DNA from 2 places in the Oceanobacillus sp. FSL W7-1309 genome. Region 1 is predicted to be linked to the other one. Evidence: riboswitches for the same ligand, from Rfam matches in the RefSeq annotation. Region 1 holds a riboswitch; the other holds the start of a gene.

Evidence for each region. A riboswitch is a leader RNA that binds a small molecule or an ion and turns the genes downstream of it on or off. The one in region 1 is predicted to bind glycine.
Region 2: linked by a shared signal. The riboswitch ahead of NST46_RS19585 (amino acid permease) and the one ahead of gcvT (glycine cleavage system aminomethyltransferase GcvT) in region 1 are both predicted to bind glycine.

Annotation. Positions count from the first base shown of each region.
Region 1 is NZ_JBBOBX010000002.1:785,338-794,517, reverse strand. Features, by position in the region: gene NST46_RS16645 (helix-turn-helix transcriptional regulator) at 1-110, opposite strand, end outside; gene NST46_RS16640 (hypothetical protein) at 206-574, opposite strand; gene NST46_RS16635 (competence type IV pilus minor pilin ComGF) at 549-1,031, opposite strand; gene NST46_RS16630 (type II secretion system protein) at 946-1,290, opposite strand; gene comGD (competence type IV pilus minor pilin ComGD) at 1,277-1,729, opposite strand; gene comGC (competence type IV pilus major pilin ComGC) at 1,698-2,009, opposite strand; gene comGB (competence type IV pilus assembly protein ComGB) at 2,025-3,074, opposite strand; gene comGA (competence type IV pilus ATPase ComGA) at 3,040-4,047, opposite strand; gene NST46_RS16605 (YqzE family protein) at 4,193-4,378, shown strand; gene NST46_RS16600 (YqhG family protein) at 4,516-5,295, opposite strand; gene NST46_RS16595 (DEAD/DEAH box helicase) at 5,282-6,949, opposite strand; glycine riboswitch at 7,087-7,174, shown strand; glycine riboswitch at 7,178-7,283, shown strand; gene gcvT (glycine cleavage system aminomethyltransferase GcvT) at 7,353-8,468, shown strand; gene gcvPA (aminomethyl-transferring glycine dehydrogenase subunit GcvPA) at 8,480-9,180, shown strand, end outside.
Region 2 is NZ_JBBOBX010000002.1:1,414,079-1,423,258, reverse strand. Features, by position in the region: gene sufD (Fe-S cluster assembly protein SufD) at 1-63, shown strand, start outside; gene NST46_RS19600 (cysteine desulfurase) at 63-1,283, shown strand; gene sufU (Fe-S cluster assembly sulfur transfer protein SufU) at 1,273-1,707, shown strand; gene sufB (Fe-S cluster assembly protein SufB) at 2,027-3,424, shown strand; glycine riboswitch at 3,854-3,955, shown strand; glycine riboswitch at 3,959-4,035, shown strand; gene NST46_RS19585 (amino acid permease) at 4,183-5,586, shown strand; gene NST46_RS19580 (S8 family peptidase) at 5,931-7,232, opposite strand; gene NST46_RS19575 (MarR family winged helix-turn-helix transcriptional regulator) at 7,756-8,100, shown strand; gene NST46_RS19570 (MFS transporter) at 8,114-9,180, shown strand, end outside.

The DNA of each region.
Region 1 (9,180 bases):
TTTGCAATCTCAATCACACTAACATCTTTATGTTTTTTTAGTATATATTGATAAATATGGTACCTTGTTGGATCACTTAATACATTTGTAACTTTTAACGTATTGTCCACATAAATCACCCCAGTAGCTTTAATACCTTTATTATAGTATTTAATTTGACGATTTAGTGAGAAAAACAAAGTTTGTTAAAAAATGTACAAACTTATTATTCTGCTATATGTGTTTTTGTGAACGTATAAATTGTATCATATTCGTTTGTTTTGATTGAAAAGGATAATTGATACATTGTATCTGCTGCAGGTGTTATAGAAATTTTAACGTCACCATCAGGAAAATGATAGCGTACAACAGGAGGAGGCTCTTGTTCTATTATTTCCGATTTTACTGTTTCATATCCCATTTGAAAAAGCGTCTCTATTTTTATTTGTTGAATGTGTCTATGGGTAAGCGCAGTATCATGTCGATAACTATGAATTGCAGTCATTATAAACATGCAAATGAATGCCGTTATAAAAAGTACATACGGTAGTATTACTCCATGTTCATTCTTAATAATAAGCGAACTTTTTTTCATATCTTTCCTCCGAAGTAGTAATAACGGTAACTTGAACCCCGTAGGGTAGGGGAGTGAAGGAAATACCTTCAACATCCCTCAGATAGATTTCATGTCCTTTTCCATTGACTTGTCTTCTAACAAGTGTGCCATACAATTCGAGTGTTGCTGTTTTATTTTCATGCGGCTTAACTAAATAAAGTTTTCTATTTGTTACGTAGATGTTCGTTGCATCAATGATGTCATCTCGCACAAATTGAAAAAATTGCTGTACTGAAATTTCACTGTACGTTGATTTCGAGTTCATGCTTTGCAGCAAATAGCCCAAAAGCGGTAAACTGACGGAAAGGATAACAATACTGCACAAAACAGTTATAAATGTAAATCCTTTCTCATGCTGCTTGTAATCCATAAAAACAGAGCTGTTCTTCTGTATTTTTCGCATTATTCCATTCAGCACATCCTTTAATGAACTCATTTTCAATCTGGAAATCAAATTGAACCTCCATATAAGAATCGACCGTTTTTGTGAAGGCCACAGGGAGTAAGGTATTTGAACTCCAAATAAATTGTTGTAACTCGTCGTGGAGCAAGTAAGCTAGTTTTCGACGATCGCTTAATACTTTTTGTTCTATATCAAGCGTTGAGATAATTGGCATAAATGTAGCAATTGCGGTGAATATGATACCGGAAGCAATTAATACTTCTATTAATGTAAAACCATTACGATTCTGCAATATAAAACCTTCCTTTCCCGAACTGGAAGACAATTCGATATTCGCTATATGTTGTTTTTATATGAATCGTTCGCGGGTATAAAAATGTACCTTTCCCATTAAATCGAATATCACTATTTTGTCTATAATCAACCGTCCATCCAGCAGGATAGACTTGCTCTGCAATTATTTCATTGTCCTGAAAGACTTTATAATTATCCTTGTAGAAACGAATAAATATCTCCTCACCTGTAGTCAAATAGGACATGTTTTGAACATATAAAACATCGATTTTCAATGTATCTAGAAATTGTTTGTCCTTTTGTTTTTCAATGCTTTCAAATTGAAAGGGAGGGAAAATTACCATAATAATTGAAAAGACAGCAAGAACAAAGAGGACTTCCAGCAATGTAAAACCATGATTATACTTAAGGTGCTGATACAATACCTTTATTTCCATCTACTGAATAGTTTAAAGCCTCTTCATTAGGACAGGTGAGTTGATCTTCGTTTAAGTAATCAGGAACTAATGCACTTAAAGTATTCGGATACGAATTATTTTCCATATAATAAACATCTACTTGTCCCTGAACGATGGATACTAGTGCTGTACATCCTTTGCTGTGGACCTCACTGCTCCGGTCACCGAGATTTGGAACGATAAGGATGATTAAGACGGATATGATTAATAGAACGATAAGCATTTCGATCAATGTGAAGCCGCGGTTATTGTTAAACATAGCAAAGCTCTCCTTTTAGATTGTTTTAATTAGCTGGAACATTGGCCACATCAACGTTATATAAATAAAAATGATGAAGCCAGCTAAAATTGTAAAAAATACCGGTTGAACGAATGTAATAATTTTCACGATTTTTCTTTGGATTTCTTCCATTAATAGCTCTGCATAGATACTTAAGTCTTTTTCAAGTGCTTGTGCGTCTGCATTTTTACTGAATATAGTTGTCAATTGTCCTTCTAGAAAAGTAAAAACAGTAAGTAAACTGGCGATGTGGACACCTCTTGATAATTCTGAAGTCATTTGCTGGGCGTAATAGGAGATAATAGGTAGTTTCTTCTGTCGGGTCATATGGTCAAGTATTTCTTTGAAAGACATTCCGGTTTTAAGCAGTGAACTGAAGTGTGTAGCGAAGTAAAAGGACGTCTGTAGCTTTAGGAAGCTTCGGTAAAGTGGAATTGTGCGATAGACGTTTAATTGCTTTTCAATTGGCAACTTACCCTTTGTTAGTAACCATACAAAAAGTAAAATTCCCAAAACAAAGATTAACACAAAAGTAATGGTGGTAAGCATTTCAATTAAAATAATGGAGACCTGGACGGTTGATGAAGCGGACATACTTGCTTGAAAAATATCTTGAAAAGACGGGAGGACACTTTGTTTTATAAAGTATAGCAGCAAGGAGAAGATAAACAATAGAATAAGTGGGTATCTGGCTGCTTGTTGAAATTTATTTGTATTTTTTATTCGATATTCATACATTGCAGCACATTTTTTGATGCTACCCTCAAGATCTCCATTTCCTTTTACAAAATAAAGATATGAAGTAATCAGCGGATGAAATTTCGCTTGATCAAATGCTTCATCAATAGACATACCGTCTTTAAGGCACGTTAAAATGCGGGTTGCAGGTTTTTCTAATTCTTTATTCCATTTTACTGTTTCAATTGCATCTAGCAATGGGTAGCCATTCGTTAATAAACGATGTAATAATTGTAGGAATCGAAGCTGCAGAGGGTTAGCCAGCATTTTTCTACGACTGATAAACCCTTTCAGATATGAAGCCATATGCATAAGCCTTCTTTCTTAAATACTCAAATGAATGAAATGTATCAAGTTCTGTTAATTCGTTCCCCTCAATGGTATTCTCTAATAATGTACCTTCGAGTAGTTCAAGAATCGCTGCTCTCCTTGCGAGTTCGGTTTTCACCTGCAATGGAAGTAATTGAAGCGCAGCAACCGCGATAAGTGATTGTTTCATATCACTTCGTTTGATACCCATATCGATTAAACGATGAATTGTTCCTATAGCATTTTTTGCATGTAATGTGCTCAGAACCAGGTGACCTGTTAAGGATGCTTCAAATGCAAATTTGGCTGTGTGCTTATCGCGGATTTCACCAACCATAATAATATCTGGGTCATGTCGTAACGCTGCTTTTAAGCCTGTCTGATACGTAATTCCAGCTTTTTCATTAACTTGCACTTGTAGAATATTGTCCATGTTTTTCTCAATTGGGTCCTCTAAAGTAATGGTTTGATACGACTTTTCCTTTAAGATGGATTCCAGTAAAGCAGATAATGCTGTGGTCTTGCCACTTCCGGTTGGCCCGGTCAGAAGGATGATGCCAGCACGATTGGACATCCATTCCTTCATTTTATTTAGTTGGCTTTTAAAAAGAAAAAGTTGTTCAAGAGTGAGTTTTGTTTCTTGTGGAAGGATCCGAATTGCTAAACTTTCTGTTTGATGGAGAGGAAGTGTCGATAATCGCAATGAGAATAAATTGGACGTGGTCTTATGTTGAATGGTGCCATTTTGCGGCTTTCTTGATTCACCAATATCCATTCCAGCTATAAATTTGTAGTAGGTGAGCAGTTGTTCATATTGTTTAAGTTTTATGTGGCAATGTTTTACTCGTTTTCCATGGATTCGAAAAAAAATATCTGTATAGTCATGGAAAGGATAGAAGTGAATGTCTGAAGCGTTCTCTTTGATCGAAGCGTTGAGCAGGTTATCTGATAAAGTTGCAGTGGGATTCAAGGTTGTTTTCACCTCCTTTTATTTTGCAACAGTATACTTTATTCGACGTTTTTTGATTAAACCCTTCTTTTTTATAAAAATTTTTGTATATATTTTTTTTGATTTGCAAAAGATAAGTGTGAGACATGGAATCGAGGTGGTAGTAATGTCAGGAAATGATTATTTGAAGTTTATGACCGAACAAGTTGTTTCATATATAGACTTACCATCTGAGGAAAGAAAGAAACGAAAAGAAGCGCAAAGGAAACAAAATTCCTTATACACCACCAGATGGTTTGGTATGCTTCCATTCACATTAAAAATAATGTTCCAGAAGGAGAATAGCAGATAAATTTACCTGCTATTCTTTATTTATGGAGGTTGTTCAAAAAGTATGAAATGTGACTACATTAAACTGCTGGGACTAGCATAGTGCCGAACAAGGCTTTTTTTATCTCAGCCTCTAACCCTGCACAAGTGATTTTACTATTATAATGCATGTTGTTCGAGATACACGATACCTCCATTGATTACGTCCAATGTTACCTTTGGATGATAACGTTTTGTTAATTCGTCTTGTTCTTTTTTCATCTGTTCACTTTCTAAGTCGTCCTGATAAAAATGCTGTAACGTTTGAATTTCTTCCTGTAACAATTCTAAAGATTTCTTAGCCCACGTATGTTCTTGCTCTTCAATATAGTTTGACAGAACAGTTTCCATTCGTAAGTAACCACTTTTTATTTTAATCATTGGAGACAATGTAAAGCAATAATCAGAAATTGTTGTTTGTAATGAAAACTTCCTTAACAGATTCATCATATCTAACTTCATCATGCCGTTAACTAAATGTAAACCGATAGAAATGATTTCATCCTTTTTATGCTGCCCTTGATAACTAATTTTAAAGTTTACAACTAGCCATGGATGTAAGGGCGTCTTTTCGGTTGCATGAATTAATTGAAATAGCTTTGTAAATTTTTCCTTTTCTTTTAAATGATTCATAATTTGCTGGAGGCGAGGACTGCCAAAGTGAATCCAGTCTCCTTTTGCATCCCGTTGTTTTGGATTTGTAATTAGCGTAAGTTGCATTGGATCGCCGGTACGGCCAATTTTTTTAATGTAGTGCCAGTAAAATGGTCGGTTCATCAATTCACGATCCATCTGTTCATTTAATTGTATTTGTATCACACCATCATGATTGGAAATAATTTCGCAATCCTTAGCAGTAAAGTAATCTTTCAAAAATCCATTTAAATTAGTAATTGCCATAAAGTCTCTCCTCCGTTTCCGCTGTAGAATCATTTTTTGCACCTTGAATAATGGAAGAAAGGTTATTTAGTTTAATTCGTACCTCCCCTGCGGAGGTGGATTCATTATAGATAGACTCCATCTCTGACTCGATACTTGAAATGTTCAGCTCAGCTAAAATATCATCTAGGTTGCCAATTACCTTTTCAAATAGGTTTATCTTTTCGTATAAAAGTGTCAGAATATGTTCTTCTATCGTGTTGCGAATAACAAGATTATAGATGTGTACATCCTTTTCCTGTCCGAAACGGTGGATACGTCCAATCCTCTGTTCAAGCCGCATTGGATTCCATGGTAGATCGTAATTAATTAGGTGGCTGCAAAATTGAAGGTTAATTCCTTCACCTCCAGCCTCTGTAGCAATCAAAACCTGCGCATGATCTTTAAACAGTTGTTTCATCCAGTCCTTTTTACCACGTTTAAATCCACCTCGGAAGGGGACCGATGAGATACCATGTTGCTGTAAATACCATTGTAAGAAATATTGTGTTGCTCGATACTCTGTAAAAATAATAACTTTTTCATCACCTATTGATTTAATTAGCTCTACTGCTTTTTCAGCTTTTATGTGGTGAGGCAGCTCCTCAATTTTGCTAAGTAACGGTTTTAATACAGCTGCATTATTTTCATGCTCACTAATTTTAGATAATGACATATAACAAGCTTCTCGTGATGAACATATCTCACGGAGGTACGTAATTTTCGAAAAAGTGGAGAACGCGATTGTAGTATTGACAAGATCGTCATATACTTCGCGTGCTTTATCAGGAAAATCAATCCATAAGGTCTCAATCTTCCGTTTAGATTCAGTGAGTTTTGTTGCTTTTCTCGTATTTCGAATCATTACTTTTTGAATCAATTGTTTTAAATAAGGATCTTGTTCCAGCTTACTTCGATCCTTACCATATTTTTCGATAAAGGAATCATAATTTCCTAGATGACCAGGTCGAAGTATTGTAATTAAATTAAATATCTCAATTAATCGGTTTTGTACAGGTGTAGCTGTTAAAAGCAAGCAGTACTTCTTTTTAATTGCACGTACAAATTGATAGTTTTTTGTTTTATGATTTTTAAGCTTATGCGCTTCATCAATCAGAATAAAATCATATTCCGTGTCAATTATTTCTTCACGGTTAGGAGAACGTTTTGCTGTATCAAGGGAGGAAATAATAATCGGATTTTCTTTCCAACTATAATTCTTCCGATGTGCAACTGCTGGTATATAAAACTTTTCATTCAATTCCTTCACCCATTGGTTAACAAGCGATGCAGGAACGAGAATAAGTGCATTTTTTACTAATCCCCGAATCATGTATTCTTTTAAAATAAGACCTGCTTCAATTGTTTTTCCTAATCCGACCTCATCTGCTAATATTGCACGACCATTCATCTTTTCAATTGCTTGTTCAGCAACATCGGTTTGGTGATCTAAAAAGTTAACATGTGGAAGATACTCTAATGCACGTAACCCATTAAAAGAAGGTGAACTTGTTGTTAACTCAGCTTGAAATGCCATCGAAAAGAGTTCCCAATTGGAGAAAGGACCCTCTTTGCTAATGGCTGTTTCTAGAGCATTGATAAAGGCTGAATCTTTTTGTAGTTCAATAGAATCCATATGTTGAACACACATCCTATTATTAAAATTTGGATTTCACTATAATTTTGCTTTTTGATATGTTATAATTCAAAGTGAAATAGAGTTCCTTACATTCTGATACATAGTATAACCAAATATAAATTTTTCATTAGCGGATGATTACAAGGGGAGAGCTTACATTATGTAACGCCGAAGGAGCAAGTTAAGAGCGAATCTCTCAGGCAAAAAGACTCTTGTAGGACGCAACTCTGGAGAGTGTTTACTTAGAATTAGTAAACCACCCACGAAGCAAATACTTATACAGTCATCCAACGTTCGTATAAGTATGCAACTTTCTGGTTTAAGGACAGAGATTTCTTCGGTAAGGAAGGAATCTCTATTTTTATGCACTTTTTCAACAAAATTAGGAGGAGTGGATGGTATGAGCGAGTTGAAACGAACACCTATTTTTTCGGAATATGGAAAATACGGGGCGAAAACAATTGATTTTGGGGGCTGGGATTTACCAGTACAATTTACTGGGATCAAACAGGAACACGAAGCAACCAGAACAAAAGCAGGGCTATTTGATGTGTCACATATGGGGGAAATTGCTGTAAAGGGCCCTAAAAGCTTAGAATTTCTGCAATACGTTATGACAAATGATGTGACCAAGCTCGTGCCAAACCGAGCACAATACACGATTATGTGCTATGAAAACGGGGGAACAGTCGATGATCTAATTATTTATATGCTTGCAGAAAATGATTATTTGTTAGTGGTGAATGCAGCGAATACAGAAAAAGATTATGAGTGGCTGCTCCAGCATAACACATACAGCGAAAAGGAAGTAACGATTACCAATACCTCAGCTGATTATGTTCAATTTGCATTACAGGGACCGAATTCAGAGGAGATATTGCAGCAGCTTGCAAAAACCAATCTATCCGAGATCAAGTTTTTCCGCTTCGATGCAAATGTTCCGCTGGAAAATTCAGAACATACTGCAATTGTTTCGCGTACTGGCTATACTGGTGAAGATGGATTTGAAATCTATATTGACAAATCAGAAGGTCCTGCTTTGTGGAATCGGCTGCTTGAGGCAGGAAAAGACAAAGGGCTCGAGCCAATTGGACTTGGCGCGCGTGATACACTTCGTTTCGAAGCAGGTCTTGCATTGTATGGTCAGGAATTATCAAAGGATATCAGCCCAATTGAAGCGGGGCTTTCGTTTGCTGTAAAAGTGAACAAAGAAGCAGATTTTATAGGGAAATCTGTACTAAAAGAGCAAGTGGAAAATGGAACGACAAGAAAATTAGTTGGAATTGAAATGATCGATAAAGGCATTCCACGGCATGGATATACGGTATTGAAGGATGATCAAGTGATTGGGTTTGTAACATCTGGTACACAATCCCCAACTTTTAACAAAAATATTGGATTAGCACTTATTGATTCCGAGTTTGCAAATGAAGGTACAGAATTAGAAGTCCAAGTTCGAAAACGCAAATTAAAAGCAATTATTGTAAAGACACCATTTTATAAACGAGATAAATAGGGGGCATCGTAATGGAATTTCGTTATTTACCTATGACTGAAACCGATCAAGAAGAAATGCTGCAAACAATCGGAGTTTCAACCACAGATGAGCTTTTTTCAGACATTCCAAGTAGTGTACGCTTTCAAGGAGAATTGAACTTAAAAAAGCCAGCAAATGAATACGAATTAAAAAAAGAACTAACTGAAATGGCAAATAAAAATGCTAGTTTAAAACAATATACTTCGTTCCTTGGAGCTGGTGTGTACGATCATTTTATTCCATCTGTTGTTGACCATGTTATTTCCAGATCGGAATTTTATACAGCATATACACCATATCAACCGGAAATCTCCCAAGGTGAGCTGCAAGCAATTTTTGAGTTTCAAACGATGATTTCTGAATTAACTGGAATGCCTGTTGCCAACTCTTCGATGTATGATGGCGGAACCTCTTTAGCAGAAGCGGTTAATTTAAGTGCAGCACAAACGAAACGGAGAAAAGTGCTTGTTTCTCAAGCTGTGCACCCGGAGTCACGTGCTGTTATTGAGACATACGCAAGAGGACAGAATGTTGAAATCGTGGAAATCGGATTAAAGAATGGTTTAACGGACCTTGATCATTTAGAACAAGAGTTGGATGATACGATTGCTGGTGTTGTGATACAATACCCGAACTTCTTCGGTCAAATTGAACCGTTACAAAAGGTGGAGGAATTAATTAAGCAACAAAA
Region 2 (9,180 bases), 630 kb from region 1:
CAAATTCCAATTGAGTCTGTTCGTAAGCAATTGACTCAAGTAATTGAAAGGAAAGTTAATTAATGGATGTTAAAGCCATTAAAGAACAGTTTCCCATTTTAAATCAGGAAGTTAATGGACATCCTTTAGTCTATCTTGATTCATCTGCGACTTCGCAAAAACCACTGTCAGTTATTGAGGCGGTTAACACGTATTACCGTGAAGATAATTCAAACGTACATCGTGGTGTTCATACGTTAGGAACAAGAGCAACAGATAAATACGAAGGCGCTCGCGAGAAGGTTCGTGAATTTATTAATGCACGCAGTACAGCTGAAATTATTTTTACTAGAGGAACAACGACAGCAATTAATCTTGTTGCTACCAGTTATGGGAGAGCGATTTTGAAACCAGGGGATGAAATTGTGATTACGCCAATGGAGCATCACAGTAACATTATCCCTTGGCAACAAGCTGCAAAAGCAACTGGTGCAACACTCAAATATATCCCATTGCAAAGCGATGGTACTATAACATTAGAAGCTGTTCGCGAAACGGTAACAGCAAATACGAAGATTGTAGCAATGACACAGGTTTCCAATGTGTTGGGTACAATTAACCCAATTAAGGAAGTCGCTCAAATTGCCCATGCTCATGGTGCGGTTATGCTTGTTGATGGTGCTCAAGGTGCTCCGCATTTAAAAGTAGATGTAGCTGATCTTGACTGTGATTTCTATGCATTTTCGGCTCATAAAATGTGTGGACCAACTGGTATTGGTGTTTTATACGGAAAAAAAGAGCTTCTAGAAAATATGGAACCAATTGAATTTGGCGGCGAAATGATTGATTTCGTTAACCTTTATGACTCTACGTGGAAGGAATTGCCGTGGAAATTTGAAGGTGGTACGCCAATTATTGCAGGTGCAATCGGACTGGCTGCAGCAATAGACTTTCTGAATGAAATTGGTAATGAAACTATTTTAGATCATGAACAAAAATTAGCAGACTATGCAATGAAACAACTACGCACGATCGATGGTATCTCAATCTATGGTCCAGAAAAACGTGCTGGACTTGTTACATTTAATCTCGATGATGTGCATCCACATGATACAGCAACAGCACTTGATGCAGAAGGAATTGCTGTTCGTGCTGGACATCATTGCGCACAGCCACTGATGAAATGGCTCGATGTAACAGCAACAGCACGTGCCAGCTTCTATCTTTACAACACGGAAGAGGATATTGACCTGCTGGTAAATGGACTGTTGAAAACAAAGGAGTATTTTGGGAATGTCTTTTAATAACCTCGATACACTTTACAGACAAGTAATTATGGATCATTATAAAAACCCTAGAAATCGTGGGCAAATTGAAGGTGATTCAGTAACAATCGACATGAATAACCCAACATGCGGAGACCGTATTCAATTGCAAATGCAAGTTGAAGATGGTGTTGTACAAGATGCCAAGTTTGAAGGGGAAGGCTGTTCAATCAGTATGTCGTCTGCTTCGATGATGACTCAAGCAATTAAAGGAAAAAGTCTTGAACAAGCAGTTAAAATGTCGAGAGCATTTTCTGAGATGATGCTTGGAAAAGAGATTGATACAGAAGGATTGGATATGGAAGACATTGAAGCATTGCAGGGTGTCTCCAAGTTTCCAGCAAGAATCAAGTGTGCAACCTTGGCATGGAAGGCAATGGAAAAGGGAGCACAACAAGATTAAATGAATTTAAAAATATAAAGTTTTGCTGGATGTTTTTCTTGTGCATGAGTAGCCACGTCCAGCTCCATCGCCCAGCGACTAGCGAGACTTCCCTCACCTCCGTACGATAAAGAAGACTTGCCGACTGGCTAAAACATGAGGCTTAGTCGCACTTATACCCTTGCGGTGAAAGTCAACATCGACTTCCTTTGGTCGTCGTGTTTCCTTTATCTCCTACGTAGGAATGTTCGAAGTCGAACCACCCCAAAGTACGGGGCGCAGTCCGTACGTCGCTAACCGGGCGATTCCGCTTTAGATAATACAATGAGGAGGTTATATAATGGCTAAAAAAATGCCTGAAATGGAAGAATATAAATATGGATTTCATGATAAAGACGTCTCTGTTTTCCGAACGGAAAGAGGATTAACACGTAAAGTCGTTGAAGAAATCTCTAAAATGAAAGAAGAGCCGCAGTGGATGCTTGACTACCGCTTGAAGGCATTAGAGCATTTTTACGAGCGCCCAATGCCGCAATGGGGCGGAGATCTTTCAGAACTTGATTTTGATGAGATCGTTTATTACGTTAAACCATCTGAAAAGCAAGGTAGAACATGGGATGAGGTACCTGCTGAAATCAAAGAAACATTTGATAAGCTTGGTATTCCAGAAGCAGAACAAAAATATTTAGCTGGTGTATCTGCACAGTACGAATCAGAGGTTGTTTATCATAGCTTGAAAGAAGATCTTCAAGAAATGGGTATCGTATTTAAGGATACTGATACAGCGCTAAAAGAAGACGAAGAGTTATTTAAAGAATACTTTGGAAAAGTTATTCCATATTCTGATAATAAATTTGCTGCACTGAACTCAGCCGTATGGTCTGGCGGATCATTTATCTATGTTCCAAAAGGTGTTCAAACATCAACACCATTACAAGCATATTTCCGTATTAACTCGGAAAATATGGGGCAGTTTGAAAGAACATTAATCATTGTTGATGAAGGTGCATCTGTACACTATGTTGAGGGCTGTACAGCTCCAGTCTTTACAACAAACTCACTTCATAGTGCGGTTGTTGAAATCGTTGTTAAAAAAGATGCATATTGCCGTTATACAACGATTCAAAACTGGGCAAACAACGTATACAACCTAGTTACAAAACGTGCAGTAGTTGATGCAAATGGAACGATGGAATGGATTGATGGTAACATCGGTTCGAAATTAACGATGAAATACCCTGCGATTTTATTAAAAGGCGAAGGTGCACGTGGTAACACGCTATCTATCGCTATTGCTGGTAAAGGACAATTACAGCACGCAGGTGCAAAAATGCATCACTTAGCACCAAACACGTCTTCAACAATTGTTTCAAAATCAATCTCTAAACAAGGCGGAAAGGTTTCGTACCTCGGTCTTGTACACTTTGGACGTAAAGCAGACGGTGCACGTGCAAACATCGAATGTGACACGCTAATCATGGATAACGAATCGTTCTCTGATACTATTCCATACAATGAAATTTTAAATGATAACATTTCATTGGAGCACGAAGCGAAAGTTTCTAAAGTATCTGAAGAGCAATTGTTCTACTTGATGAGTAGAGGATTAACAGAGGAAGAAGCAACAGAAATGATCGTAATGGGCTTCATCGAGCCATTTACAAAAGAACTTCCAATGGAATATGCAGTAGAGATGAACAGATTGATTAAGTTCGAGATGGAAGGCTCTATTGGGTAATATAATAGGAAACCCTCGTTACAATTATAATTGTGGCGAGGTTTTTTTTTATTAAATGTTACGTAATTGCCCAATTTACGCCCTACTAATCTCTGTTCTGTTATTTTTTGACTGTTTACTTAGTTATCTAATAACATCCATTCTTCTTCTTTTCTCAACTTTTCCGCACGAATCAAATGTTAAACTCTTTACATATTTGGCAGATTCAGACGCCGTTGACCTTTTTAATATTCTTGAAGGTTTACTGAACATTTTTTTGCTTTTTCCAGTGCTGCAGCACGATAATCGTTTTGATCAGGACAAGAATTTATATCTCGGAACTGCTTTAAATTTAATGTAATGACATTGATGAGATATCAAATAATATGCTATAATAAAAATTCTATTGTTATTACAATTAAGTATATTATACAGTTACATAACTTGCGGATGATTGTATTGGGAGAGAGCGAAGTATATCGCCACCGAAGGAGCAAGTTCCAAAAAAACCATTGGAATTAATCTCTCAGGTAAAAGCACCAATACAGGACGCTACTCTGGAGAGTGCAATTTATGCCACCAAAGGGGACCTTCTATTATAGAAGGATAAACTTTCAGGTAAAAGGACAGAGAATGGAAATAATATAGCCCTTCTCTATCCTTTTTTTAAATGTGGGATTTTTCAGTTATATAATTGAAATGATGATTTTATAAAAGACTGAAGAACTAGCAACTAAATCAATTAATAATTATCAAAAAGGTTGAGAGAAGGGAATTGTATGCAAGAACAAAAATTAGATAGGGGTTTAAAAAACAGACACGTACAACTGATAGCTATTGGTGGAGCAATTGGTACGGGATTATTTCTTGGTGCAGGAAAATCAATACATTTAGCAGGGCCATCCATATTATTCGCATACTTGATTACAGGTGCTGTTCTCTTTTTAATCATGCGTGCCCTTGGAGAATTGCTGTTAAGTAATTTAAGCTATCATTCGTTTGTTGACTTTGTAAGAGATTATTTAGGTGAAATGACAGCATTTTTAACTGGCTGGACATATTGGTTCTGTTGGATTTCCATTGCAATGGCTGACTTAACAGCAGTTGGCCTCTATACCCAGTATTGGTTTCCAACGATACCACAATGGATGCCAGGATTAATCGCGCTTGTTATTTTATTATGTATGAACTTGGCCACCGTAAAACTGTTTGGAGAAATGGAATTCTGGTTCGCATTAATTAAAGTCATCGCAATTCTAGCCTTAATAGTTACAGGTATTGTTATGATTATAAGTGGTTTTTCCACGGATGCAGGTGGAGCGAGTTTCACGAATCTATGGAACCACGGAGGCATGTTTCCAAATGGTGTAAATGGTTTCATCCTCTCTTTTCAAATGGTCGTATTTGCGTTTGTTGGTATCGAACTTGTAGGACTTACAGCGGGAGAAACAGAAAATCCAGAGAAAGTTATACCTAAAGCGATAAATAATATTCCTATTCGAATTATCATTTTTTATATAGGTGCACTTCTTGTTATTATGAGTGTGTATCCATGGACCGCTATCAGCCCAACTGAAAGTCCATTCGTCCAAGTCTTTACGGTAGTTGGTATCGTTGGTGCTGCTGGTATCATCAATTTTGTCGTTCTAACTTCTGCTGCTTCAGCATGTAATAGTGCCATCTTCAGTACAAGCCGGATGGTATATTCACTCGCTAAAGAGAAAAATGCACCGGAAAAATTTGCCAAGCTTGATAAAAGAAAGGTTCCTTCCAATGCATTGTTCTTTTCGACTGCAGTTGTTTTAATTTCAGTCGCATTAAATTATGTAATGCCAGAAGGAGTATTCACACTCGTTACAAGTATTTCTACAGTATGCTTTATATTTATTTGGGGGATTACGGTCATCAGTCATTTGAAATACCGTAAAACAAGACCTGATCTGGCAAAAGTGAATAAATTTAAGATGCCATTTTATCCATTTGCAAATTATTTAATCCTTGCCTTCCTGACATTTGTTCTTGTTGTGCTTGCAATTGCAGAAGATACACGTGTTTCGTTGATGATAACGCCCGTTTGGTTTATCGCGCTAATTGTGATTTATAAGGTACGCAAAAGAATCGTGCCCCATAAAGATAAGAAAAATGAAGAAGGATTAGTGGCGGATAAGGTTGAACGGGGATAATAATCTATATGTGGAAGCCGGGCTCATGTTTTAGTCTTATTAATAAAATTATTTGGCTCGTTTCAAATGGGTTAACATTTTTGAAGAAATACCTAAATTCCCTTTATCGCCCGGCTGATTTGGGCTATAAGAAGCTCAAGGGCAGTTGATGAGCTATTTTAAGAATCAGGCGAAAGTAAAAAGTAAGTCAAATCATTCCTATCTGAAAAAGCCTAGGATGATTTGGCTTACTTTTTTTGTTCTTACACCATACATTTAACTCTGCCTAATAGTATCTAGAGGAGACAGAGGGTTTGAAAAAGCAAAACAGTAAAACTTATACGAGTGAAGAAACACGTAAGCCTCTACTCGACATTTGCAAAGTCCTCAATCAGATCACTAGCATTTAAATAACCAGCACCTTGAATATGTGGGGATTGTCCCAAATCGTCGCATGCATCCAAAAGCCTTTCTTTGACTTGATCAGGCGTAAGATTTGGATCACGTTGAAGCAATTGTGCAATTACTCCTGCACATATCGGCGTAGCCATTGACGTTCCGGATAAGGACATATAGTGAGTGTCCACACGTGCTGCTTTATTGGTTTTATCAAGGAAAGATCTGGGAGCTCGTAAAGAGATAATATCGACTCCTGGTGTTAATAAATCTGGCTTAATAAGCCCATCAATCGTCGGACCTCTACTTGAAAAATCAGCTACTGAATCATCGGATCGGTCAACGGTATTATTATCATCAGCTGCTCCGACTGTAATGACCTTTGGGCTTATTCCTGGACTTGCAATGGTTTGTTCTCCGGGACCAGAGTTTCCAGCGGCTACACAGACAACCATTCCGTTATCCCAGGCTATTTCAACCGCATTTACCACAGGATCATCTTCAGCAGGTGCTACAGCATCGGAACCGAGTGAAAGGGAAAGAATATCAATATTATATTCGGATTGATGTTGGATGCACCATTCGATTCCTTCAATAACAGTTGATAATGAACCAGCTCCCATCTTATCTAGTACTTTGACACCTACTAAATTAGCTTGGGATGCTGGAGCTTGATATTGTCCATTCGATAACAAGCCATTGCCAGCCGCATCTCCAGCACAATGAGTTCCATGACCGTTGTCATCATAGGGATCAGATTTCCTATTAACAAAATCCTTAAAGCCAATAATGCGATCTTGTAAATCTTCATGTGGATGTATACCAGTATCGATTACTGCAATGGTTACGCCTTCTCCTGTTAACCCATTATCTTTTAAAACATTTGCGTTTATTGCCGGGGAAGCGGTATCTAGTAAAGTTGTCACCTTTCTGTCTAAATAGACTTTTTGGATATGGTTGCAGTTCGTGATTAAATGTTCAATATTTTTTACGGATAATTTAGCTGAACAACAGGAAATAGAAGGGTATTCGCGAAGAGAACGACACTTTGTTTCCTTTACATCGTTTAACCCAGAAGAAAAGGAATCAGGGGCAAATTTTATTACGACGGGTAATTTCTTTGTTTTTTTTCTAACACGCTCTATGGAGCTTTGCAGGAAACAAGGGATATAACGAAAAGGCCGATAAAAGTTAACCATTTCTCCCCTTATATTTTTGTCAACTTTTTTTCCATTGCGTCGGACCAAGTCAATCATTGAAAAATTTAACATACACTTTCTCCTTTCTTTGATTTACGATATTCTACGTAAACTGTCAGAAAGGAGCGTGATTAAATAGTATAGAAAATAGTAAAAAAGGTAGATAACTATATGGTTATAGAGTGAATTACTATGAGGAAAGGGAAATTAGAGAAACTGTTTTCTAGTAAGAGTTGTGTTTCGTTTTTATTTATTAGGTAGAAGAGGCTGAAACATAACTAAAATACTTAATGTTAAAGACGAACGATGTACAAACTTAGCGAATTATATTTCCGGAGCGAGTTATTTGCATCAATCATGTTCGGTTTTCACTTCATAAAAATACTTTTGTCCCAGCTTCTTTTGTTCTAGCAATAGTAACTTTAGCATCGTATAGACAAATTCCTGAAATTTTGTTATCATAGATAATGGTTACCTTAGGTAACCATTATCTATGATAATCATATAGGAGGCGTTTTCCATAAAATCTGCACAGAAATTTTTCCATCAATTAATTATGTTGTATCGCCCTTTTGAAAATAGACTTAATGTCTTGTTGAATAAACATAACCTGCATCGAGCACAGTGGACCATTTTGTATTATCTGTACAATTATGGAGCTTCAACACTTGTGGAAATTTCTCATTATCAAGGTGTGGAGAAGCCTACCATCACTAGAACCTTTGCCAGTTTAGAGGAAATGAGCTATGTCGAACAGGTGGCTGGAAGAAATAAGCGCGAAAAACGCATGCAGCTGACTGGGCAAGGAACAGCTGTTTATGAGGAAGTACGTGTGACCATTGATCAGTTTGAAAAGGAAATTCTAAAAGACATCTCGGAATCAGAATTGATTGATTTTATTCGGGTGATGGAAGAAATTAAAAATAATATTAAGAAGTGAAGTGATAGAAACAGTGAAACAAACAAAATCTCAATTATGGACGAAGAATTTTATTATTATAGCAGCAGCAAATTTTTTCTTATATTTCGTTTTTTACTTATTATTAGTGACCATGGCTGTTTATGCAGTCGATAAATATCATGTTTCAGAGAGTGTAGCTGGTCTTATAACAGGTATATTTATCATAGGAACATTAGTAGGGCGTTTGTTTATTGGACGAATGATCTCATCTATTGGGTACAAGAAAGTATTATATTTTGGGCTTACCTTTTTTATTTTGACATCCCTTTTATACTTTATTCATGCAGGGATAGAGATACTGCTTGTAACTCGTTTATTACACGGAATCGCATTAGGGGTGGCAAGTACAGCTACAGGAACTATTATTGCTGAGTTGATTCCTAATGATCGAAAAGGTGAAGGGATTGGCTACTTCAGTATGAGTATTACGCTGGCAACAGCCATTGGACCCTTCTTTGGACTATACATGAGCTCACATACGAGCTATCAAGTGATTTTTGGCTTTTGTCTTGCATTAGCGATTATTAGTTTTATCATATCTCTGTTTGTTAAGATACCATTTGCAGGAAAACCTGCAAATGTAGCTGAAAGAAGGAAAATTAAGTTTTCCGATTTTGTGGAACCAAGAGCACTGCCGATTGCATTCATTGTAATTATCGTATCACTTGGGTATTCAAGTGTTCTTTCTTTTATTAATTTCTATGCAATCGAGATTGGTCTTGTCGAGGTGGCAAGCTTCTTTTTCGTTGTTTATGCAGTAGCTATCCTAGTATCACGTCCATTTACAGGTCGCTTAATGGACTTAAAAGGTGAAAATACTGTTATGTATCCAGCTTTTATTCTGTTTGGTGCAGGATTACTGCTTCTAAGCTTTACAACGAATAGTTTTGCTTTATTAGCAGCTGGTGTTCTTATTGGTCTTGGATTCGGAAACATGCAATCCATTACCCAAGCAATAGCGGTTAAAGTGACACCGCCAGATCGGATTGGATTAGCAACATCAACTTACTATATCGCGCTTGATGCTGGTCTTGGATTCGGTCCTTATTTACTTGGCTA